Regions from separate parts of the Rothia endophytica genome, predicted to be linked through region 3. Evidence: predicted binding sites of a transcription regulator. Region 3 holds the regulator's gene; each other region holds the start of a gene.
What was found. The regulator HrcA, encoded in region 3, represses chaperone genes, less so after heat shock. The targets are predictions, from matches to a motif close to TTNGCACTCGNNNNNNNCGAGTGCNAA.

Region 1: groL (chaperonin GroEL) is a predicted target of HrcA. The motif match lies at 2,463-2,489, and genes of this name have one in related genera.
Region 2: groES (co-chaperone GroES) is a predicted target of HrcA. The motif match lies at 6,321-6,347, and genes of this name have one in related genera.

The regions. Positions count from the first base shown of each region.
Region 1 covers NZ_BAABKP010000001.1:317,224-325,099, forward strand. The annotation lists gene ABD982_RS01435 (threonine/serine exporter family protein) at 1-398, shown strand, start outside; gene ABD982_RS01440 (uracil-DNA glycosylase) at 307-1,032, opposite strand; gene ABD982_RS01445 (DUF3263 domain-containing protein) at 1,117-1,410, shown strand; gene ABD982_RS01450 (LytR C-terminal domain-containing protein) at 1,466-2,380, shown strand; gene groL (chaperonin GroEL) at 2,650-4,275, shown strand; gene ABD982_RS01460 (hypothetical protein) at 4,486-4,638, shown strand; gene rlmC (23S rRNA (uracil(747)-C(5))-methyltransferase RlmC) at 4,741-5,874, shown strand; gene ABD982_RS01470 (isochorismate synthase) at 6,040-7,167, shown strand; gene ABD982_RS01475 (RNase H family protein) at 7,157-7,876, shown strand, end outside.
Region 2 covers NZ_BAABKP010000001.1:590,357-598,232, reverse strand. The annotation lists gene ABD982_RS02730 (GuaB3 family IMP dehydrogenase-related protein) at 1-339, opposite strand, end outside; gene guaB (IMP dehydrogenase) at 400-1,917, opposite strand; gene ABD982_RS02720 (acyltransferase family protein) at 1,977-4,112, opposite strand; gene groL (chaperonin GroEL) at 4,298-5,887, opposite strand; gene groES (co-chaperone GroES) at 5,942-6,232, opposite strand; gene ABD982_RS02705 (MFS transporter) at 6,475-7,680, shown strand; gene ABD982_RS02700 (class I SAM-dependent methyltransferase) at 7,705-7,876, shown strand, end outside.
Region 3 covers NZ_BAABKP010000001.1:1,134,133-1,142,008, forward strand. The annotation lists gene lepA (translation elongation factor 4) at 1-1,731, shown strand, start outside; gene hemW (radical SAM family heme chaperone HemW) at 1,731-2,975, shown strand; gene ABD982_RS05135 (DUF4870 domain-containing protein) at 3,070-3,486, opposite strand; gene ABD982_RS05140 (DUF3097 family protein) at 3,637-4,509, opposite strand; gene hrcA (heat-inducible transcriptional repressor HrcA) at 4,637-5,629, shown strand; gene dnaJ (molecular chaperone DnaJ) at 5,694-6,824, shown strand; gene ABD982_RS05155 (16S rRNA (uracil(1498)-N(3))-methyltransferase) at 6,830-7,591, shown strand; gene ABD982_RS05160 (PhoH family protein) at 7,704-7,876, shown strand, end outside.

The DNA of each region.
Region 1 (7,876 bases), 820 kb from region 3:
GCGCCTACTATGGCCTGGTTTTTACTACCGGTGCGGAGGCAGGGCGCGTTAGTGTACTGTTAGGAGCTCTTACGGTGGGTGCTGCAGGCGCTTTTCTAGGGCACCGGTTACATACCCCAGCGGCTATATACTATATTCCCGGCATGATGTTCATGTTGCCAGGCCTTACCATTTTCCGTTCCGCATACGCGCTCCTGGAGGGTGAAGACATCACCGCTGGCCTTCACGGTCTAGCTAACGCCAGCACCACGGTGCTGATGCTGGCCACAGGAATTGTGTTCGGCACCTATCTGGTGGACTATCTCGTCAGCCGTTTCGGGGGCTCTGCATCGAAGGAGAGTCCTGAGCAGGCACGTCAGGCAGAGCCCAGTCCACAGGTGCAGCGCCCTGGGCAATGAGAAGATTGTTGACCTTGCTAAAAGGCTTGGAGCCAAAGAACCCTCTGGATGCGGATAGAGGGGATGGGTGCGGGGACTCAACGCAGGGGTAGCCGCCCAATAGGGGGGCGCACCGGCGGGCGTCAGCGCCCCAGAGTAAACCAACCAGGGGAGTGCCCCGCTGGGCAAGCACTTCAATGGCGCGTGTGGTGATGGTTTCCCACCCCAGATTGCGATGGGAGCCAGCATTTCCCGCTCCCACAGAGAGCACTCGGTTGAGTAACATGACTCCCTGGGCGCTCCAGGCTGAAAGGTCCCCATGCGCAGGCGGCGTTACGCCTAGGTCGCTGCTTAGCTCCTTGTAAATGTTCTGCAGGGAACGGGGGATGGGGCGCACATCTGGGTGTACCGAAAAGCTCAGGCCCATAGCGTGACCGGGGGTGGGGTAGGGGTCCTGCCCAATGATAAGGACCTTTACGTCAGCTAGGGGGTAGGTAAAAGCCCTAAAAATATCGTCACCGGCTGGCAGGGTCTTTCTGCCCGCTGCGTGCTCTTCGCGCAGAAAGTTACCCATAGCCCTGACGTTGCTCTCCACCGGGGCTAGCGCCTCGGCCCAATCAGCGGCCATGATTTCTGTCAGTGGTTTGGCAGGCATAGAAGTCCCCTTAGTCCAGTGGCGCAGGTTTACGTGCCTTAAGATTAGTACAGTTACCTATCAGTCCCGAGAGAAGGACGCCGCTTGGCTGCTGCACAGAATACCTCCGCCGGTCACGATGAACCCCTTGAAGAGTCTGCTGCCCGCCAGAAAGTAGCCGCTGACTCGCTCACACCGCTAGAACGAGCTGTGATAGAGCTGGAGAAACGGCGTTTCCGTTACCAGGGCAGCAAGGAACAGGCCATCGAAAAACAGCTGGGCCTTAGTCCTGTGGCCTACTACCAGCAACTCAACTCCATGCTTGATAACCCCAGAGTGGTGGCTGCAGAACCCCTGTTAATGAACCGTCTGCGCCGCCACCGAGATGCCCTGAGCTGACCTGCTGTACCCTAGAAATATCAGGCCTAACCGCTGCTGCCCCGAAAGAGATGCCGTGTCCCCCTACCCTCGCGATGAATTCGATGACATTGATGAAGCAACAGCACGCCGAGGTGCCTACCGGGCGCGTCCCAAAGCCAACACCACCTCAGCTCGAGGGCTAGTGCTTATGGTACTCAGCGGTGTTTTGGCACTCCTCGTAGGTGGGTTCATGTACGTCATCTCTCCCCGCACCGATTCCCCGGAGGCTGCAGTGGAAGCCAGCGCCTCTTCCAGTGCCTCACCCAGCGAAGAGGCGCCGGCTGCTCTTAACATCGAGGGCACCACCGTTGAAATCTATAATTCAAGTGCCCCCGCCGGGTCCGCTGCCGTAGCTGCACGTCTCATCGAGAGCAAGGGATATACCGTGCGTACCACCGGCAACTGGGCTGGCACCTACACCACCGAGTCGACGGTCAATTTTGCTACGGGCACGTCCAGTGAAGCCAACGACATAGCAGACACCCTCTCACTACCTTTCATCGCGCAGGACTACGAGGCCGAGAGCGGTCTGGTCTATGTGGTGCTGGGCGCTGACTTTGACGCTGCATCTTTTGAAGATGCTGCCGAGCCCGCTGAGACTGCCGATTCCACCGAACCTGCAGAAGAGCAGGGCGGGGGTGAAGCTAGCCAAGCCCCCGAGAGCACGCCGGCTGCTTCCAGCCAGACAGGTGCGCAGGGCCTCTATGTCCTCGACCCGGCCACAGGTACTTTCGTAGAAGTAACTGAATCGACCGCTAGTGGCTTAACCCGTTACAGCTATGACCCAGCGACCGATACCTACCAGGAATACAACCCTCAGCAGGGGTATACCCCTTACAATGCACCGGTGGTCACCTACTCTTACCAGCCCGACACGGGAACCTTCGTTCTAGACCCCGCAGGAACCTACATTTTCGACGCGGCTAGCGGCACCTACGTCCTCCGCTAAAGTTTGTGCGCTGTCGGCGATTAAATAGGGGCCACTCGCAACAAGGGTTTGCACACCTTTCGCACTAGTGCCAAGATTGTATTTAGCACTCGATGGCTCTGACTGCTAAATCATGTGCTAGATCTAGATACAGTCAGCTGTTCTTCGGGTAAAACTCTGAAGCGTACCTTCGGTGAGGTGCACCGGCCGGTCCAGACCGTGCCGCACCGTCCGTCGCGGGCACCAAAGAGTACGCGCTCAAACTAATGTTCCAGGAGGAGCGAAGCTACATGGCAAAGCTGATTGCTTTTGATGAAGAAGCACGCCGCGGTCTTGAAAAGGGTCTGAACACCCTGGCAGACGCAGTGAAGGTAACTCTCGGCCCCCGCGGCCGCAATGTCGTGCTTGAAAAGGCATGGGGTGCCCCCACGATCACCAACGACGGTGTATCCATCGCCAAGGAAATCGAACTCGAGGACCCCTACGAGAAGATTGGTGCTGAGCTGGTCAAGGAGGTCGCAAAGAAGACCGACGACATCGCAGGCGATGGCACCACCACCGCAACCGTTCTGGCCCAGGCTCTCGTGCGCGAAGGTCTGCGCAACGTTGCAGCTGGCGCTGACCCCCTCTCCCTCAAACGCGGTATCGAAAAGGCTGTAGAAGCTGTTACTGCCGAGCTGCTGGAGTCAGCTAAGGAAGTTGAAACCGAAGAAGAGATCGCTGCAACTGCGTCTATCTCAGCCGGTGACCCCGAAATCGGCAAGCTCATTGCGCAGGCGATGGAGAAGGTCGGCAAGGAAGGTGTTATCACCGTTGAAGAGTCCAACACCTTTGGTCTCTCCCTCGAACTGACCGAAGGTATGCGCTTTGACAAGGGCTTCCTCTCCGGTTACTTCGTCACTGACGCTGACCGCCAGGAAGCTGTCCTAGAGGACCCTTACATCCTGATTGTCAGCTCCAAGATTTCAAACGTCAAGGACCTCGTTCCCGTTCTCGAGAAGGTCATGCAAGCTGGCAAGCCCCTGCTGATTGTTGCTGAGGACGTCGAGGGCGAAGCTCTGGCCCTGCTGGTGCTCAACAAGATGCGCGGCTCCATCAAGTCCGTTGCTGTTAAGGCACCTGGCTTCGGTGACCGCCGTAAGGCACAGCTGGCTGATATCGCTATCCTGACTGGTGGCCAGGTTATCACCGAAGAGGTCGGCCTCTCCCTGGATCAGGCAACCATCGACCTGCTGGGCACCGCCCGCAAGGTCGTTGTGACCAAGGACGAAACCACCATCATCGAGGGTGCCGGCGACGCTGAAGCCATCGAAGGCCGCGTAGCCCAGATCCGTGGCGAAATCGCTAACTCAGATTCAGACTACGACCGCGAGAAGCTACAGGAGCGCCTGGCTAAGCTGGCTGGTGGCGTTGCAGTGCTCAAGGCAGGTGCAGCAACCGAGGTTGAACTCAAGGAGCGCAAGCACCGCATTGAGGACGCTGTGCGTAACGCTAAGGCAGCAGTTGAAGAAGGCATTGTTGCCGGTGGCGGCGTTGCCCTCATCCAGGCTGGCGCCAAGGCTTTCGAGAAGCTGGAACTGACGGGTGACGAAGCAACCGGTGCAAACATCGTCCGCGTAGCTATTGACGCGCCGCTGAAGCAGATTGCTTTCAACGCTGGCATGGAGCCCGGCGTCGTTGTTGATAAGGTCCGTAACCTGCCCGCAGGTACCGGTCTGAACGCTGCAACCGGTCAGTACGAAGACCTCATGGCAGCTGGCATCAATGACCCTGTCAAGGTCACCCGGTCAGCCCTGCAGAACGCAGCGTCCATCGCTGGTCTCTTCTTGACCACCGAAGCCGTTGTTGCTGATAAGCCTGAGCCTGCTGGTGCAGCTCCCGCCCCCGACATGGGTGGCATGGGCGGCATGATGTAAGACCGGTTCACCGGTTTTTCAGCCCTAGGCTTTAACCCCGCCCCGGCGCCTTCTCGGTGCCGGGGCGGGGTTTTTGACGTATGTAGCTTGCTGGCACTACATCGCCATAAACCCTTGCACACCGAACCAGTATTTGAGTATGCTTTAAATCACTTAAAAGATTTTTTAGGTACTCAGTATCAATGGCGACAACTGAAAGCTGTGAGGCATATGTTCACTATCGTAGACCTAGTTCTGTATACCGTTATCGTTGCTATGCTGGCTATGTTGCTCGTGTGCCATGTAGCGGATGGCTGGTCAAAGCTTGAGAAGAAGAGCTCTGAGGCTCTTCAGCGAGATATCGCTTTTGGCTCGGGTAGCTAAAAACTTTTTGGCGATTATGTTTTTCTAAGGTTGGCGCCCCAAGCGTGGGGTGCCAACCTTTTTTCTACCCGTTGGTTTAGCGACAGGTAGACTGGTTGGGCTATGAATTGCGATTACTTTGACGCCGGCATCTGCCGCTCTTGCACCCTCCTTGAAACCCCTTACGCTGTGCAGCTTGCTCAGAAACAGGAAGAAGCGCGCAGTCTGCTCTCACCTTTTGGTGAAGTGCAGTGGCTCCAGCCGCTGGCTAGTAACGAAGAGAGTTTCCGCAACAAAGCAAAAATCGTGGTGGGAGGTAGCGCTGATCAGCCTACCCTAGGCATCATTGACCGGGCAGGCCGTGGCGTTGATTTGCGACGCTGTAACCTTTATGACCCTGCCATCACAGCCGCCTTACCGGTTCTGGATGAGCTCATTCGCGCGGCGTCCCTCACCCCCTACAACATACCCAAGCGCAAGGGGGAGCTCAAGAATATTTTGGTGACAGTATCAGCTAACGGTGAGCTGATGATTAGGTTTGTGTTGCGCTCTAAGAAGTTGATTGTGCCCATCCGATCACGCCTGCACTGGTTGTACGAGCGTTTACCCAACCTTGCTGTGGTAAGTGTCAACCTTCTCCGCGAGCACGTTGCTCTGGTGGAGGGCCCCGAAGAAATTATTCTCTCTGAACGTACTACCTTGCCCATGCAGGTTAATGACCTCACCTTGCACCTGCGGCCCCAAAGCTTCTTTCAAACTAACACCGAGATAGCCGCTGGGCTCTACCGGCAGGGGCAGGAATGGGTGCGCCAGGCGTCCCCGGCTAGCCTCTGGGATCTCTACTGCGGGGTGGGGGGCTTCGCCCTGCACGCAGCGCAGGTACTGCCTGCATCGTCAGAAGTTACGGGTATTGAATTGAGTAGCGAGGCGATTGAGTCTGCCCGCCGCGCCGTTGCAGAATACAGGCTGGCCAATCTAGAATTTCTTGCTGGGGACGCCACCGAGTTCGCCCTGCAGCAGGCCACTGTGCCCAAGATGGTAGTGGTTAATCCACCGCGCCGCGGCATTGGGCATGAGCTAGCTACCTGGATTGAAGAATCCGGTATTGAGACGTTTATATACTCCAGTTGTAATGCTAAATCGTTGGCCAAAGACCTGGAGTCTATGCCCTCGCTCAAGCCGGTGAAAGCGCGTCTGGTGGATATGTTCCCGCATACCACCCACTATGAGACCATCGTGTTGCTTCAGCGAAGCTAATTGGGGGATGACACTCTCTCACGGAAAATAGTAGAGAGTATTCCCGTAGGAATTTCCAGAGTGGCTAGGCTGTTTTTATTTAGTATTTTATCCCCAGTTTGCCCTGCCCCAGTTTTGGAGTACCGTAAATAGGTGTTGCTCCCGACCCTAGCGAAAGAACAGACTATGACCGCACCCGCCTTGCTCGCGCCCTTCATCCTGGCGCGCGGCCACAGTGCGCTGAGTGCCTCAGGATCAATGACCCCGGTCAGCGAAAGTTCAGCGCTAGAGACGGCAGCACAGAAGAACTCATGCGTAGTGGGCCTGATACCCTTCTCCCCAGAAGAACCCGCCTACCTCGCCGTCCCCGACTCCCTGGTGCCGACAGAAACCCCAAACCTCGCAATCCGTCAGCAGCCTGAACCGGTGCAGCTCAGCGGGCTGGATAACCCAGGCTACCGGCAAGCGGTTGCCCAGGCCGTTGAATCAATGAACCGCGGGGAGTATGACAAGGTAGTGCTGGCTCGCCTACTCACCGCTGACTACAACAACGACCTGAACCTACCTGCCTTGCTAGAAACCCTGCGCGCCCAGCAACAGCGCGCCACCGTCTTTAGCGTGAAGCTCCCCAACGGGGAATACCTGATGGGGGCTTCACCCGAGCTCGTCTTCAAATCGGGTGCAGACGGCTTCAGCACCGGCCCACTGGCCGGATCAGCCACCCGCACCGCACCTATCGGCAGTACCGAGGACGCCCAGATCGGTGAGGCTCTCCTGCGCTCCGCCAAGGATCGCGCAGAACACGCCACCGTGGTCCAAGACATCAAACAGCGCCTTTCTCCGCTGACTTTGGATATGAAAATCCCCGCCACTCCCAGCCTTAAAATGACCCCTCAGCTGTGGCACCTAGGCACCGATATCGCCGGAACTCTCAAACCCGGGCTAAGTTCGCTGGACGGCGCTCGCGCTATCCACCCCACACCGGCAATTTGCGGTACCCCCACAGAGCTAGCGCGCCGTATCATCGAAGAATTAGAACCTTTCGAACGCGGTTTCTTTGGCGGGCTAGTTGGCTACATGGATGCTGAGGGCAACGGGGAATGGCATCTGGTATTAAGGTGTGCCCGGGTGAGCGCTCGCCGCGCTACCTTATTCGCCGGCGCAGGCATCGTTAAGGACTCTGCCCCGGTGAACGAACATGCAGAAACTGCCAGCAAATTCGATACCTTTGCCCGAGCTCTGGGCTGGGACACCGCCAGCTGGGCTGAAAAAACATCCCTGCTAGCAGGGGGAGGTGCCCTCAATGACGCATGAAATAGTAGCCGCAGCCGATGGGTCAGCGCTGGGTAACCCAGGCCCAGCAGGCTGGGCTTGGTATATCGATGCTGACACGTGGGCAGCCGGCGGCTGGGAGCACGGCACCAACAATATGGGTGAGCTCAAAGCGGTGCTGGACCTCTTTGAAGCGACAGCTCATGTACCCGAGCGCCCTCTCAAAGTACTGTGCGATAGTCAGTACGTCGTCAACTCCCTGACCAAGTGGATGCCCGGTTGGAAGAAGAAGGGCTGGAAGAAGTCTGACGGTAAGCCGGTGCTTAACGTCGAGCTCATGAAAGAGCTGGACGCTGCCCTAGAAGGGCGCACGTATACCTTTGAGTGGGTCAAGGGACATTCCGGGCATCCCCTCAACGAGGCTGCCGACTCCCTGGCTAACGCAGCAGCTCAGGCTTTTTCAAAGGGGCAAGCCCCCAAGACTGGCCCTGGATTTGGCAAGACTAAGAACCTGACCGCCCCACATGCTTCTAGCGGCGAAAGCACAGCAACAGCAAAGCTAGAAAAACCTGTGACAGATGGCGTAGAGCTGGATGCCGACCTGCAACTGGCTGCGGTCCGGCAACTCGAACATCAGCTAGCATCGCCCTCAACCTACGGTTCGCGCAGTTTACTCAGCGGTTTGCTGAGTGAAGACCTTACCTGGGTGACCCCTGCCGGTCGTGTTCTAGACCGAACAACTGTCCTAGAG
Region 2 (7,876 bases), 540 kb from region 3:
GATTTCCTGCATACGGCGGGTAGCTGCTGAAGCATCGCCCCCCGACAGGGCGGTGATTTCATCGAAGTAGGGCTGGGGGTCCTCGTAGCGGGTCCAGAGACCTTCCAGGTTGAGCACGCCCAAGCCGCCCAATTTGCCTAGGGCAATAGCAGTCGCCGGTGACATGACCGAATCCATGGGGGCGCCGATGATGGGGGTATCGAATTTAAAGGCGTCAATCTGCCAGCTGATATTGACGTCGTTGGCGTCGCGGGTGCGGCGGGCTGGCACCAGAGCAATCTCATCGAGAGAGTAGGTGCGGCGAGCGCGCTTGGACATACCGATTTGAAGATCAGTCATGGTTTCCTTATCCCCGAGCTGTGAGCCTGCTCGGTCAATATCAGCTGGTGTGCCGGGTCTTTAACGGCGGTAGTTGGGCGCCTCAACGGTCATGGTGATGTCGTGGGGGTGCGATTCTTTCAGGCCTGCGCTGGTGATGCGCACAAACTTACCCTGGTTCTTGAGCTCTTCAACGGTATTGGCGCCCACGTAGAACATGGTCTGGCGCAGACCGCCTTCTAGCTGGTGAAGCACAGAGGAGATGGGGCCGCGGAAGGGAACCTGACCCTCGATACCTTCAGGAATGAGCTTTTCTTCGGAGGATACATCCGCCTGGAAGTATCGGTCCTTAGAGAAAGACTTCTTACCACCGCGAGACTGCATAGCGCCCAGGGAGCCCATGCCGCGGTAAGCCTTGAACTGCTTACCGTTCACAAAAATCAGGTCACCGGGGGATTCAGCGGTGCCAGCAAGCAGGGAGCCGAGCATGACGGCGTCCGCACCAGCTACCAGTGCCTTGCCAATTTCGCCGGAGTGCTGCATGCCGCCATCAGCGATCAGGGGAACACCTGCAGGAATGGCTGCCTTAGCTGATTCATTAATTGCGGTGATCTGGGGGACGCCCACGCCGGCGATAATGCGGGTGGTGCAGATGGAACCGGGGCCTACGCCCACCTTAACAGCATCGGCGCCGGCATCGATGATGGCCTGGGCACCGGCGCGGGTTGCGGCCTGGCCGCCCACAACATCTACGTGAGCTGCGGCGGGGTCCTTCTTCAAGCGGGAAATCATATCGAGCACACCCTGGGAGTGGCCGTTGGCGGTATCCACGAAGAGTGCGTCAACGCCAGCTTCTACCAGGCTCATGGCTCGCTCGTAACCGTCGCCAAAGAAGCCAATGGCGGCACCCACGCGCAGGCGACCCTCGTCGTCCTTGGTAGCGCGGGGGTACTGCTCGGTTTTGGTGAAATCCTTGATGGTAATCAGACCGGTGAGTTTGCCGGCCTCGTCAATAAGGGGCAGCTTTTCAATCTTGTTATCTGCCAGGAGGGCAAAAGCCTCGTCCTTACTCATCCCCTCGTGCCCGGTAATGAGGGGCATCTTGGTCATAACCTCGCGAACCAGGGTAGTTTCAAAGGTGGACTCGGGCAGGTAGCGGGTGTCACGGTTGGTGATGATACCCATCAGCACACCGGACTCGTCCACCACGGGCAAGCCCGAAACCTTGAAGTGACCGCAGAGTTCATCCAGCTCTGCCAACGTAGCATTGGGGCCAACGGTCACGGGGTTAGTAATCATGCCCGATTCGCTACGCTTAACACGGTCCACGTGGTCGGCCTGATCCTGAATGGAAAGGTTGCGGTGGATAACGCCCATACCGCCCAGGCGGGCCATAGCAATCGCCATGGCTGACTCGGTCACGGTATCCATAGCTGCTGAGATAATGGGCGACGCAATCGAAATACGCTTGGTCAGGCGGGTGGTGGTATCCGCATCTGACGGAATGACGTCGGTGTTACCTGGCAATAGCAGAACGTCATCGTAGGTGAGTCCGATAAAGCCAAAGGGGTCTTCGCTCAGGGCGGTGGGGGTGGTCATGAAAGTTTCATTACCTTTCAAAGGGTAGGTGAGGCACACTGCTGTCAATCTTAGTCGGGTTAGCCGTCTTGCGCGAGTGAGGGCTGCAGGGCAGCATCTGCCCGGTCTACGGCATCCAGCACTCGCGGGTCAAAATAGTCGCCCAAGGTCTCGATGTAGGTTGCGGTGATGTGGTCATAATCGAAGTAGGTATAGACATTACCGATAGACGGTGGGCAGGCATTATCTGGGCAGACTAAATCTGACAGGTTGACCGCTGCGAAACCGGGGTAGCTCTCCTGGAAGGAAAGTTGGGGGTCGTCCAGAACGTCCTGGCCCGGGCCCATAATGCAATCATCAGCGCCCCCAAAAGCGTCCATGCAGTCCTTATGCATCTGTGACATACGCGGTGTATCCCGCACACCGATGACGCTGGTCCCCTGCTCGGTCAGCTGCGCGATGTGCGGCTCAAGCCCGGTGAAGAGCACATCAGGTTCATCGGCAAGCGAGCGGGTACCGTGCACAAAGACAGTGTCAGGGTTCTGGGTATCAATGAATTCCCAGGACGCCTGCGCCCACTCATCGCAGTTAGCGCCGCTGGCAAAGGAGGCATTATCTTCTTCAGTCAGGAAGCAGCCGGGGCGAATATTGGCAATCAACTCCCAACCCTGGCTCTCAGCTAGTGGGCGCAGGGCGGTGAGCCACATCTGCATGTGCGAGTTGCCCACCACCATTACCGTGCGGGTGGGGTTTTCATTGGCTACCGGCACAGTGCAGCTACCCGCCAGTTCTTCGGTGAGCGACATCTCAGGTTTTATCTGAGCGCAGGAATCACCCAGTTCGGCCCAGTCAGCGTCCAATACCGCTCGAATGGGGATGACGGGGGCATCCTGGTCCCCCTCGTACGCATAGTCTGAATCAAGCACGGCAGCGCCCACGTTATTGATAGCACGGTTAGCCTCAGCCTGCACCGCCTGGCGGTGAATTGAAGATGTCCAGGCATGGGCGGGCATAAGCCCAACGAGCAGGCAGGCTCCCACCATAACTAGCCCCGTAACGGTTGAGCGGTTGGGCAGCTTCCAGGTGCGCAGAGGGTTTTCAACGAGGCGGGTCAGTAGCCAGGCAAGCGCCATGGAGAGAACGAGCAAAATCATACCGGCAAGAAAACCCGCCTTTTCCTGCTGGGTATAGGAGAGATAGAAGACCAGAATGGGCCAGTGCACCAGGTAAAGGGCATAAGAAAAGCCACCGAGAGCCAGCAGGGGCTTGGCGGTCAGCAGTTTTTCAGGGCCAAATCTAGTGCCGGTATTTCCAGCAGCAATCACACAGGCGGCGGCTAGGGTGGGCCAGAGCGCCACATACCCCGGGAAGCTGCCGTTAACGTCCAGAACGAAGCCACAGGAAATAATGGCAATGATGCCCGCCCAGCCCATCACCGCACGTAGGGTACGGCGCAACTTCAGCAGAGGCAGCACTAGGGCCACCAGAGAACCCAGCGCAAACTCCCAGAGCCTGGCCCAGGTATCAAAGTAAGCAGTGACCTGGCTGGACTCAGTCTCACGGATGGAGTAGGTCAGCGATACCGCGAAAATCAATGTAAAAATGCTAATGAGAACAGCGCGCACTCCCCTACCCTTTAAGGCTCGAATCAGAAGTGCAGCCAGCAGGAAGATGAGTGGCCAGAGCAGGTAAATCTGCCCCTGCACCGACAGGGACCAGAAATGACGCAGAGGAGATGCTTGCGAGCTATCAGTGGCATAGTAGTCCACCGCGTTATCAATGGACCACCAGTTCTGCTGGTAGAGCACCACGGTGCCCGCCTCATCAAGGATGCTCAGCCAGCGCTCAGCAGGAATAAAAAAATAGGTACCTAGCAGGGTGAGGGCAACGGTAATGGCGGCTAGGGGCAGCAGTCGTTTGAAGGTGTGCACCCACTGGGCAAAAACAGCCCTCAGCCCCGGAAAAAGACCACCGGCGGCAAAAGTTCCGCTTTCAATACGGCGAGCAAAAGAACCGGTCAGCAGGAAAGCTGAGATGAAGAGAAAAACATCCACACCGCCCGATACCCGACCAAACCAGAAATGGTAGGCGGCAACGAGCAGCAAGGCGAGTGCGCGTAGACCTTGAATTTCAGGACGCCAGGAGCGGTCGCTCGAATAGATGCGGCGGCTCTGCCCAGTGCTGGTGTGGTGGTTCATCACTGCGTGCCCACTCAAGGCAGACTCCCTCCCTACTCTTTAGCCAGCATGGCGCCTCAGCTGGGGCGCTGAGGTGGTACTGGCGCAATCCATAAAGGGTTAAGTTTACCGCTCCATCCTGAGCATCAGCTTGAGAAAACACGAAACTGCCCGCTACGGTGGCTAAGACCATAGCGGGCAGTTTTCCCTGAGAAAAGAAGGGGCTACTTGTTGTCTTCTTCCTCAGCAGGTTTTTCGACCACGAGGGTTTCGGTGGTCAGCACCAGGGCAGCGATGGACGCCGCGTTCTCCAGAGCTGAACGGGTCACCTTGACCGGGTCAATGACGCCGCGGGCAATGAGGTCTTCGTAGACCCTGGTTGCCGCATTGAAGCCGTGACCGATGGGCAACTCAGCGACCTTAGAGGTCACTACGTAGCCGTCCTCACCAGCGTTCTCAGCAATCCAGCGCAGAGGCTGGACCAGGGCGCGGCGGACGATGTCCACACCGACCTGGGCATCGCGGGAGCCAGCTTCAAAACCATCCAGTGCAGCCAGAGCGTGCACCAGGGCGGTACCGCCACCGGCAACAATGCCCTCTTCAAGGGCTGCGCGGGTGGAGGAGACTGCGTCCTCAATACGGTGCTTACGTTCCTTGGCCTCAACCTCGGTTGCAGCGCCGACCTTGATGACACCGACACCTCCGGACAGCTTTGCCAGGCGTTCCTTAAGCTTTTCGCGGTCCCATTCGGAATCCACGCGCTCGATTTCGCGGCGCAACTGGTCAACGCGCTCAGCAACCTCTTCAGAGGTGCCGGCACCTTCGACGATGGTGGTGGTGTTCTTGGTGACGGTGACGCGGCGAGCGCCACCGAGCTGGTCCATGGTGACACTGTCAAGGGTGATACCCAATTCACCGGTAATAACGGTACCCTGGGTGAGAACGGCGAGGTCCTGCAGAATCGCTTTGCGGCGGTCGCCAAAACCGGGTGCTTTGAGAGCAACGACGTCTAGGTTGCCGCGCAACTTGTTGACGACCAGGGTGGACAGGGCTTCACCGTCTACGTCCTCGGCAATGATGGTCAGGGGCTTTTTAGCCTGAACAACTTTTTCAAGTACGGGCATAATTTCAGCCACGGTTGAGATTTTGCCCTGGTAGAGCAGAATAGCGCTGTTTTCCAGAACGGCCTCGGCACGCTCGGGGTCAGTGACGAAGGAGGGTGAGAGGTAGCCCTTGTCGAACTGCATACCCTCGGTCACTTCGAGTTCAATCTCGGTGGTGGATCCGTCTTCGATGGTGATGACGCCGTCCTGGCCCACCTTCTTGAAGGCCTCTGAGAGCAGTTCCCCGATCTGAGGTGACTGGGCTGAAATCGCTGCCACATGGGCAACTTCTTCGCCCTCAACACCGCGAGCGTTCTCTAGCAGACGCTCAGAAACTAACTTAGTTGCTGCCTCGATACCGCGCTTGACCTCACCGGGTGCTGCACCGGAAGTAACGTTGCGCAGACCTTCAGCAACCAGTGCCTGAGCAAGGACGGTTGCGGTGGTGGTACCGTCACCGGCAACATCGTTGGTCTTGGTGGCAACTTCTTTAGCCAGCTGCGCGCCCAGATTTTCGTAGGGGTTCTCAAGCTCAATTTCGCGAGCGATTGAGACGCCGTCGTTGGTGATGATGGGCGCACCCCACTGCTTATCGAGCACAACGTTGCGGCCGCGGGGGCCAAGGGTTACCTTGACCGCGTTCGCGAGCTTATCAACGCCGGCTTGCAGGTGCTTGCGGGCATCATCATTGAATTCAAGTTGTTTTGCCATGAATCCTCTATCTCCTTTGGTCTTTATCTAGGGTGGTTGAGAAGATAAAGGGTCTTAGGAGACAACGGCCAGCACGTCGCGTGCTGAAAGGATGAGGTACTCGCTGCCGCCGTACTTAACTTCGGTGCCGCCGTACTTGGAGAAGATGACAACATCGCCTTCTGCTACGTCAACGGGAATGCGGTTACCCTTGTCATCGACGCGGCCGGGACCAACAGCGATAACTTTAGCTTCCTGGGGCTTTTCCTTGGCGGTATCGGGGATGACGAGACCGGATGCGGTGGTCTGCTCAGCTTCTACGATCTGCACAACAATGCGGTCTTCAAGCGGCTTGATGGTAGCCATGTTCTTGCTCCTTCTAGGGCGTAAACGTTAGGGGTTGACCTGCGCTAAAACTGTCTTCGGTGTCGTCGCGGTGCCACCGACTACAGATTTAGCACTCTAAACGGTCAAGTGCTAACTAAAACTTTAGAACGTCTCTGCTCACGGGGCAACCGAGCCAGCAGGTTTCGCGGTGAGCGCACCGCGGTGGGACTATGATGAAGAGGTTGCAAAAGTGAGCCAAGCCATAAGCAAGGAGGAATGGCGTGATCAAACTTCTCTTTTGGCCGGTGCTGGTGCCCTCCTTCCTCTTTGCCGCAGCCCTGGGAGCTATCACCCCTCTCATCATTCTTGCAGCCATCGACATAGGAATACCCCCTGCAGCAGCTGCCCTCCTCATGGCTGCCTCGGGCGTTGCGGCGCTTGCTTGTACGGTTCCGGTGGGCGCAGCTATTGACCGGGTAGGCGACAAGAGGGCCATGACTCTGGCTACCCTGAATGCAGCCGGCGCCCTGGCACTGACTATTCTGGCTCTTGCAGTGCCTTCGGGCTGGTCTATTGCCCTCTATATCGCCGGTCATTTGTTGCGCGTGCCCGCCCAGGTTGCCTGGGGATTGGCGCGCCAAGCTGTGGTGGCTGAGACCGTTGCCGCCACGGACCGAGGCAAGGCAATGACGTCCTTGGGCGGGGCACAGCGAGCAGGTTTCCTCGCCGGACCGCTGGCCGGTTCCCTCATACTCATTTGGCTTCCTCTTTGGACCGTTTTTGCTTTCTCCATCGTTCTGGTTTTAGCTGCAACGGTACTGCTGCGAATCCCCCGCTTTAATTCAACCTTTGATCGGGCGACTGCCCAGGCCAGAGAAAACAGGGCAGCCACCGAAACAAGCCAACTATCGGTTACTTGGAACACCGTTTTCGTGGCTGGCATCGGAGTCAGCCTTCTCTCGGTGGCCCGGGTGAGCCAGCCCATTCTGGTAGCCCTCTGGGGGCTGCACCTGGGCTGGTCCGAAGCCCAGATTTCCTTAGCCATTGCCCTGGGCTCTGCTCTGGAGATGGTGCTCATGTTCCCCGGCGGTTACCTGAAAGATCGGGTAGGTCGTTCCTTTATCCTGAGTCTGTGCCTCGTTTTCTTTGGCGGAGGCTTCCTGCTGGTGCCCTTCTGGGACGGTAGCTGGGGTTTCGTCCTTGCCCTCATCTGCATGAGTGTGGGCAACGGCCTGGGCTCCGGTATCAATATGACCATCGGTGCTGACCTTAGCCCGGACACCGGCAGGGCCAAGTTCTTGAGCATCTGGTCCATGTTCTCCCAGGTGGCTGTTGTGGGTGGTCCCTTGGGTATTTCGGCTGTGCTCACTGCGTTCGCCCTACCGGCGGCCTTTATATTGGTAGGATCTCTGACCGTCTTTGGAGCCGTTTGGGCACTTGCCACTCAGCCGATTACTAAACTACCTACCGGTTCCCGGCGCAGTTAGATAGCACCACTAGAATAAGAAACGATGACTAGCTTTACACCAGCACCAGCCCATCCTTTCAGTGAAGAGCTGCTCGCCGCCGTCCGCGAATTCACCCCCTACACCGCTGATACTGCCCTTGCCGCCGCGAGTGCGCTACGGTCCAGGGGGTTTACCCCTGAAGAGACCTCAGCAGTGCTGACCCAGGCAAAGCTCC
Region 3 (7,876 bases):
ACGGGGGTTGTGACTCCACGCGAGATGAAGGCTCAGTACCTGGATCGTATGGATATTGAGCGGGAGCGCGGTATTACCATCAAGTCCCAAGCAGTGCGCATGCCCTGGGAGGTAGACGGAGTCAACTATGCCCTCAATATGATTGATACTCCGGGTCACGTGGACTTCACCTACGAAGTCTCTCGTTCTCTGGCAGCCTGCGAAGGTGCTTTGCTACTGGTGGACGCCGCGCAGGGAATTGAAGCTCAGACCCTGGCCAACCTCTACTTGGCCATGGAAAATGATCTCACTATCATTCCGGTGCTCAATAAGATTGACCTACCGGCCGCTCAGCCAGAAAAGTATGCTGAAGAACTCGCCAACCTCATTGGGGTTGAGCCAGATGAGGTTCTTCGCGTTTCAGGTAAGACCGGTGAAGGCGTTGAGGATCTTCTCGACCGCATTGTTGAGCTGCTTCCTGCCCCGCAGGGTGAGCCGGATTCACCTGCCCGCGCCATGATTTTTGACTCGGTCTACGATTCTTACCGCGGTGTAGTGACCTATGTGCGCGTTGTGGACGGAAAGCTCAGCCCCCGTCAAAAAATTAAGATGATGTCCACCGGTGCTGAACACGAGCTGTTGGAGATTGGCGTTATTTCACCTGAGCCCAAACCAACCGATGGTTTGGCAGTGGGTGAGGTGGGCTACCTTATCACGGGCGTAAAGGACGTCCGTCTGTCCCGCGTAGGTGATACTGTCACTTCGGCTCAGAAGTCAGCTACAGAAGAGCTGGGTGGCTATGAGGACCCCAAGCCCATGGTCTTCTCGGGCCTCTTCCCCATTGACGGTTCTGATTACCCCGCTCTTCGTGACGCTCTGGATAAGCTCCAGCTTAACGATGCTGCTCTGGTGTATGAGCCTGAGACGTCGGCGGCCCTAGGCTTTGGTTTTCGCTGTGGGTTCCTGGGTCTGCTCCACCTTGAGATTGTGCGCGAGCGCCTGGAGCGCGAGTTTAATCTGGACCTCATTTCAACGGCTCCTAACGTTATTTATGACGTGGTGGCTGAGGATGGAACCTCGCAGCGAGTGACTAACCCCAGTGAGTTCCCCGAGGGTAAGGTAGCCACCATTAGGGAACCCATGGTTGCCTGCACCATCATCGCTCCTAACGAATTTGTGGGTGCGATTATGGAGCTTTGTCAGTCACGTCGCGGCACTATGGGTGGCATGGACTACCTATCTCAGGATCGTGTTGAGTTGCGATACCGCCTGCCCCTAGCCGAGATTGTGTTCGACTTCTTTGATCAGCTCAAGTCCAAGACTCGCGGCTATGCCTCACTTGACTGGAAGTTTGACGGAGAAGAAGAAGCCGATCTGGTCAAGGTAGATATTCTTCTGCAGGGCGAGAAGGTCGATGCTTTTAGTGCTATCACCCACCGGGATAAGGCCTACTCCTACGGCACGATGATGACCGGCAAGTTGCGTGAGTTGATCCCTCGTCAGCAGTTTGAGGTGCCCATCCAGGCGGCAATTGGTTCTCGTATTATTGCTCGTGAGAATATACGCGCTATGCGTAAGGACGTGCTTTCTAAGTGTTACGGCGGCGATATTTCGCGTAAGCGTAAGTTGCTGGAGAAGCAGAAGGAAGGCAAGAAGCGCATGAAGATGGTGGGCCGTGTTGAGGTTCCGCAGGAAGCCTTCATCGCAGCGCTGTCTTCCGGTGAAGAGTCGAAGGATAAAGCAAAAAAATAATGCCGGCTCAGCCTATAGGCGCTCCGGCACCATTAGACGGCAGGATCCCCGCGGGTTCTGCCGTTCGGTGCGAGGAGCGCGATTTCAGCCTCTATGTCCATGTGCCCTTTTGCTCGGTGCGCTGCGGCTACTGCGATTTCAATACTTATGCCACCGATGATTTTGGTAACGGCGTCGGTCTTGGGTCCTATGCTCAGGACGCTGTGGCAGAGCTTGAGTTCGCGCAGCGTGTCCTGCGGGAGTCAGGGGTGCCAGACCGCCCCCTCTATTCGATTTTTTTTGGTGGTGGTACGCCTACCAAGCTTCCGGCAGCAGACCTGGTCACCGTTTTGCAGTCGGCCATTGAATTGTTTGGGTTGCAGAAGGGTGCAGAGGTCACCACTGAAGCTAATCCTGACTCAGTAATCAGAGATGACCTTTTCGAGCTCAGAGCTGGTGGTTTTACCCGCGTTTCTTTTGGTATGCAGTCTGTTATTCCCTCAGTTCTGGAAGTTCTTGACCGTACCCATACACCGGCCAACGTGCCCAAAGTGGTGCAGTGGGCCAAAGAGGCTGGCCTGCAGGTATCAGTTGACCTCATTTACGGAACTCCCGGGGAGACCCTTGAGCAGTGGCGTGAATCAGCCCAAGCTGCGGTGAGCTATCAACCGGATCATATATCTGCCTACTCTCTCATCATCGAAGAGGGTACTAAACTGGCTGCCCAGATTCGGCGTGGAGACTACCAGATGCCTGATAATGATCTCATGGCTGATATGTACCTGGCAGCCGAGGAGATCTTTAGCGCTGGTGGCTACCACTGGTACGAAGTATCAAACTATTCGACTACCGAGGCCACCCGCAGTCGTCACAACTATGCCTATTGGCGCAACCAGGATTGGTGGGGCATTGGCCCGGGCGCTCACTCGCATATCAACGGTACTCGGTGGTGGAACCTGAAGCACCCGGTACCCTATGCCCACAAGGTGAGAGAAGGGCTGAGCCCGGCAGCTGCACGTGAAGTTCTGTCTGCTGAAACTCGCCGGTTCGAAGATATCATGCTGCAGGTTCGCGTCATTGATGGGCTGCATATCAGCAAACTTGACGGTAGTCGCTCTCCTCAAGACATTGAGAGCTCCCTGGACTGGCTTCAGGCTCAGGGCTTAATTGAGCCCCGAGCCCGATCAGAGGGTAGGGTGCAACTAACGCTACAGGGAAGGTTACTGGGAGATGCCGTAACCCGCGAACTCTTACCAGACCTATAAACTGGTTATACTCCTAGACCACATATGCGGTCTTGTGTAAAAGCGATGCCCGGCACCTTGAGCGCCGGGCATCGCTTTGGTTTATCGACTGCCGTTACTTTTTACGGTTCAGAATGCGGGTAAAAAGTTGGGTGTTAAAACGGTACTGATAAGGGTTACCTCGAGTTACCTTGATACCAGCAATTAGCGAGGAAACTGCGAGGAAGGTCCAGGTGAGAGCTGCCAAGAGACCAAAGAACCAACCGATAGCGGGCACACCGCTGAGAATGATTGACACAGCGATGACGAGAGTGGGCAACAGAGTGAAATCTAGTGCTTCTCTTGATTCTTGTTCGGTAAAGGGGCCACGGCCGCGGTAGAGGTAGTAAATGACGGCCGAAGGAATGCACCCAATGACACCTCCAAAGTGAGCGGTGGTTGCAATGTTTCGATCAGCCGCTACTGAAAGATGCGAGGCGGTAGCCGGTGAGCCCTTGTAAGCGTTTGCTGAGGGAGAGGTTGCGGTCTTCAAAAATTTTCTCTTTGAGTGTGGTGCGAACGGGTGGTGGCAGAAGACAGGGTAGGTCTTGCGCTGTGTCCCATTCTAATGAAAATTTGGTGTAGAGAACATATCGGTGACAGGCATTTTAGCTGTCTTGGTCACGATGTTTGTCACATAAGACTAGGGTTCTAAGGTGACAAAGTCGATGAGTTGTTCGACGGGGCCGAGAAGGGCTGGTTCTAAATCCGTATAGGTTTCGACTTTTGAAAGAATAGTCTTCCAGCCAGTGGCAATATCTGCTTGTGTTTCGTGAGGCCACCCGAAGCGCCGTAGTATGCCCTTTTTCCACTCTTCAGAGCGCGGAATAGAGGGCCAGGCATCGATGCCTACAACACTTGGTTTGACAGCCTGCCAGATATCTACAAAAGGGTGACCAACGATGGTGACATTTCCGCGTGCACCAGGAGCTTGTAAAGCCTGTGCAACGATTCTGCTTTCTTTGCTCCCTTCCACCAGGTGATCCACCAGGATACCCAGTTTGCGGTGCGGTGCAGGGCCGAAGGCCGCTATGGCAGTAGCGAGGTCATCCACGCCGTGTAGGGGTTCTACAACGATTCCTTCTACTCTGAGGTCGTGACCCCATACTTTTTCCACCAGCTCTGCATCGTGCGTCCCTTCCACCCATATGCGGGAGGCACGTGCGGTGCGAGATGGGGCGCTCTCAACAGCGCGGGAGCCTGATCGAGAGATTTGTGGCTTCGTTTGTTGCGGTTGACGTGCAGGGACGACGGCGCTGACGGGCTGTCCCTCGTAGAGAAAACCTGGTCCTAGCGGAAATTTTTTGACCTTACCGTATCGGTCTTCTAGACCGATAACGCGCATGCCGCCGATGGTTTCTAACGAGACGACTACTCCTACCCAGCCACTTTGTACGTCCTCCAGTAGAAGACCAGGTTTGACAGCAATTTTTCTGGGCACTGCGACTCGGTGGTTAGTGAGGTCAGCTGACCCCCAACTGTCTCTGTAATCCACTAGCTGCCTTTCTGCGCGCACCTGCCCACCTTAGCCATGAGCGTACCGAATTCTGATTCTATCCCAGGGGGTATTAGAGTTAAGCGGTGTTAGCACTCTCAACCTGAGGGTGCTAGTTATGAAGCTCGTTTTAGCCCAGGAGGTGCATATGGATCACCCTCGTCGCCTGCAGGTTCTACAGGCAATTGTTGAAGATTATGTGCACCTGCGTGAGCCGGTGGGCTCGAAAGCTCTCATTGAGCGGCACAATCTGGGTGTCTCAAGTGCCACTGTGCGCAACGACATGGCGGCACTCGAGGAAGCTGGGCTTATCAAGGCTCCTCATGCGAGCGCGGGGCGGGTTCCGACGGACCAGGGCTATCGGGTTTTTGTAGACCGCGTAGCGCAGGTTCAGCCGCTAAGTTCTGCTGAGAAACGAGCTATACAAACACTTCTAGATAGCGCCGAGGACATCGACGAGATGATGGGGCGTAGCGCCCGTCTGCTGTCGCATCTTACACAGCAGGTTGCACTTGTTCAGTACCCGCGTAAAAAAACGGTGACGGTCCGGCATATTGAGCTGGTACCCCTTTCAAACGCCATGATTCTGATGGTGCTGATTACCAACACCGGTCAGATCCTTCAACGCAATGTGGCAACTTTGCACACCGAAGAAAAACTGTCTTTTTGGCGCAGAGTACTGAACCAACAGTGTGAGGGTGAGCCGCTGCATCTGCTGACTGAGCTTCAGCCCACACCTCCTGATGCCCCTGGACTCAGCCCCCTCTGGGCTGCTCTCCAAGCAATGGGAAGCCAGGGAGACCCCACCCGTTTACTGGTGTCAGGTACCGCTTACCTAGCTGAGGGAGCCGTAGACTTTAGCCGCAGCATTGCGCCGGTGCTCGACGCTCTAGAAGAACAGGTAGTTCTGCTTAAGCTCTTGACCGGCATCGACCGGAATGAACAGGGTTTTGCTGTCAGTATCGGTCAAGAGAACCCGGAAGATTCGCTGTCAGAGGCAGCTGTAATTGCTCGCGGTTATGGCCCTGATGAAGCAGCTGCTTTAGGAGTGGTAGGGCCAACCCGCATGGATTACTCCATGACTATTTCAAAGGTCAACGCTGTGGCGCGTTACCTGTCAAAGATTTTGAGCGAGTCCTAGGCAACTGCCTTTTAGTGCCCCGTTCGGTATATTTTGTGTGAACCTACTCTAGAAAGAGGAATCAGTGAGCAGTCACTACGAAACTTTGGGTGTGTCCAAAGATGCGTCCGCAGAAGACATTAAGAAGGCTTACCGCAAGAAGGCTCGTCAGTTGCACCCTGACATTAACCCTTCGGAAGAGGCTGCAGAGCAGTTCAAGCGGGTTTCACTAGCTCATGATGTGCTCTCCGATCCTGAAAAGCGCCGTATCTACGACCAGACCGGTAACGAAAATGGTTCTGCCGGGAGCTTTGGCGGTGCGGGTGGTTTCGGTGGTGGCTTTGGTGGCTTCCAGGATATTTTTGATACCTTCTTCAACTCAGGTCCCACCGGTCCGCAGAGCCGCATGCGTCAGGGCCAAGATGCCCTCATCAACGTGAAAATCGACTTGCAGGAGGCCGTCTTCGGCGTTAATAAGCCCATCACTGTTGACACAGCGGTCACCTGTGGGCGCTGTGAGGGTGAAGGCACCGCAGAAGGCACTCACCCTGAGACCTGTTCAACCTGCCACGGTCAGGGTTACATGCAACGCCAGGTTCAATCTATTCTGGGTACTGTCGTCCAGCCGGTTGAGTGCCCGTCCTGCCGTGGTTTTGGCACTGTCATCAAAAACCCCTGTGCTGAGTGCTACGGTGAGGGCCGTGTGCGCGAGCGCAAGCCACTCACCATCAAGATTCCTGCAGGTGTTACTAACGGTGCTCGCATTCGCTTGGCTGGTCAGGGTGAAGCGGGCACTGCGGGTGGCCCCAACGGGGATCTTTACGTTGAGCTGCGAGTAACATCTCACCCTGTGTTCGTCCGCGACGGTGATGACCTGGTAGCAACACTGGGTGTGCCCATGACTGCTGCCGCCCTGGGAACCACCGTTACGCTGGAGACCTTCGATGGGGTTCAGGAGGTTAACGTGCCGGCCGGTACCCAGTCTGGCAATATCATCACTCTCAAAGAACTGGGCGTGACCCGTCTGCGCGGTGGCGGTAGGGGCGATATCCGTGTACAGATTGAGGTGCGCACCCCCACCCGCTTGAGTGAGGAACAGAAGAACCTTCTGTTGCAGTTCTCTGAGTCCCGCGGTGAAGACCTCAAGGTCAGCGAAACGCTTTCGAACAAGAACTCCGGGGGCTTTTTCTCCCGCCTTAAAGATCACCTGAAGTAATCCCTATGACAAACGCGGTCTACTACATTAGTCCCCCCGAATTTGACATATTGGAAGAAGGTAGCACCTTTGACCTGACGGGCGATGAAGGGCACCATGCTAAGAATGTGAAGCGGGCTGAGGTTGGCGAGGGCATTGATTTAGCAGATGGTGCAGGACGGCGCGCTACCGGGTCAGTTCTTGGAATCCTGGATGCTGGTGTCAGGGTTAGCATTGACCTGCTCAGCCAGCAGTCACAGCAGGTGACCATCTATTTAGTTCAAGCTCTTGCTAAGGGCGATCGTGACATCCAGGCTATAGAAATGGCTACGGAACTGGGTGCTCATGGAATCGTACCGTGGAGTGCTGACCGATCTATTGTGCGGTGGAAAATGGAGCGCGCCGCTAAAGCTCATGCCAAGTGGCAGAACACCGTGCGGGCTGCTGCAAAGCAGTCCAGACGAGCTGTCATACCGCATGTTTTTGAGCAGCACAGCAGCGCTGACCTGGCTGAATTAGCCCGTGAGCTGGGTGAGACCGCTCTCTTTCTGGTACTGCATGAGCAGGGCGAGCACCGCTTAACCCAAGAACTTTCAGCCCGTCTGACCGATACCGTTGAAGAGATTTATTTCTTGGTAGGCCCAGAGGGGGGAGTGAGCCCGCGTGAACTCGACCTCTTAAAATCCGCCGGATCCAGGGTCGTCCTCTTGGGCGATGAGGTGCTGCGCAGTTCCACCGCGGGGGCCGCCGCTATCTCAACCCTCAACGTCGCACTAGGCCGCTGGTAGCTGTAATATCACTGACCGCAAAACTTATACCTCCTGGTCCCCGCGCTCGGTAAAGTAGTTTTTACCCACTTTGCTATTGCCAAGGAGCTCTGAAAGACCTGCGAGGTCACCTATGACTACTGCATCCGCTACGCACCGCCCCCTAACCGTTGCTCGAACTTTTTCTTTCCGCTCAGTTGAAGAGATGGTGGCCGTCCTTGGTCCCCACGATGGCAACATCACCCTGATTGAACAGGCTTTTCCGGGTCTCGCCATCCGCCCTAAGGGGCTAGATGCTGTGGTAAC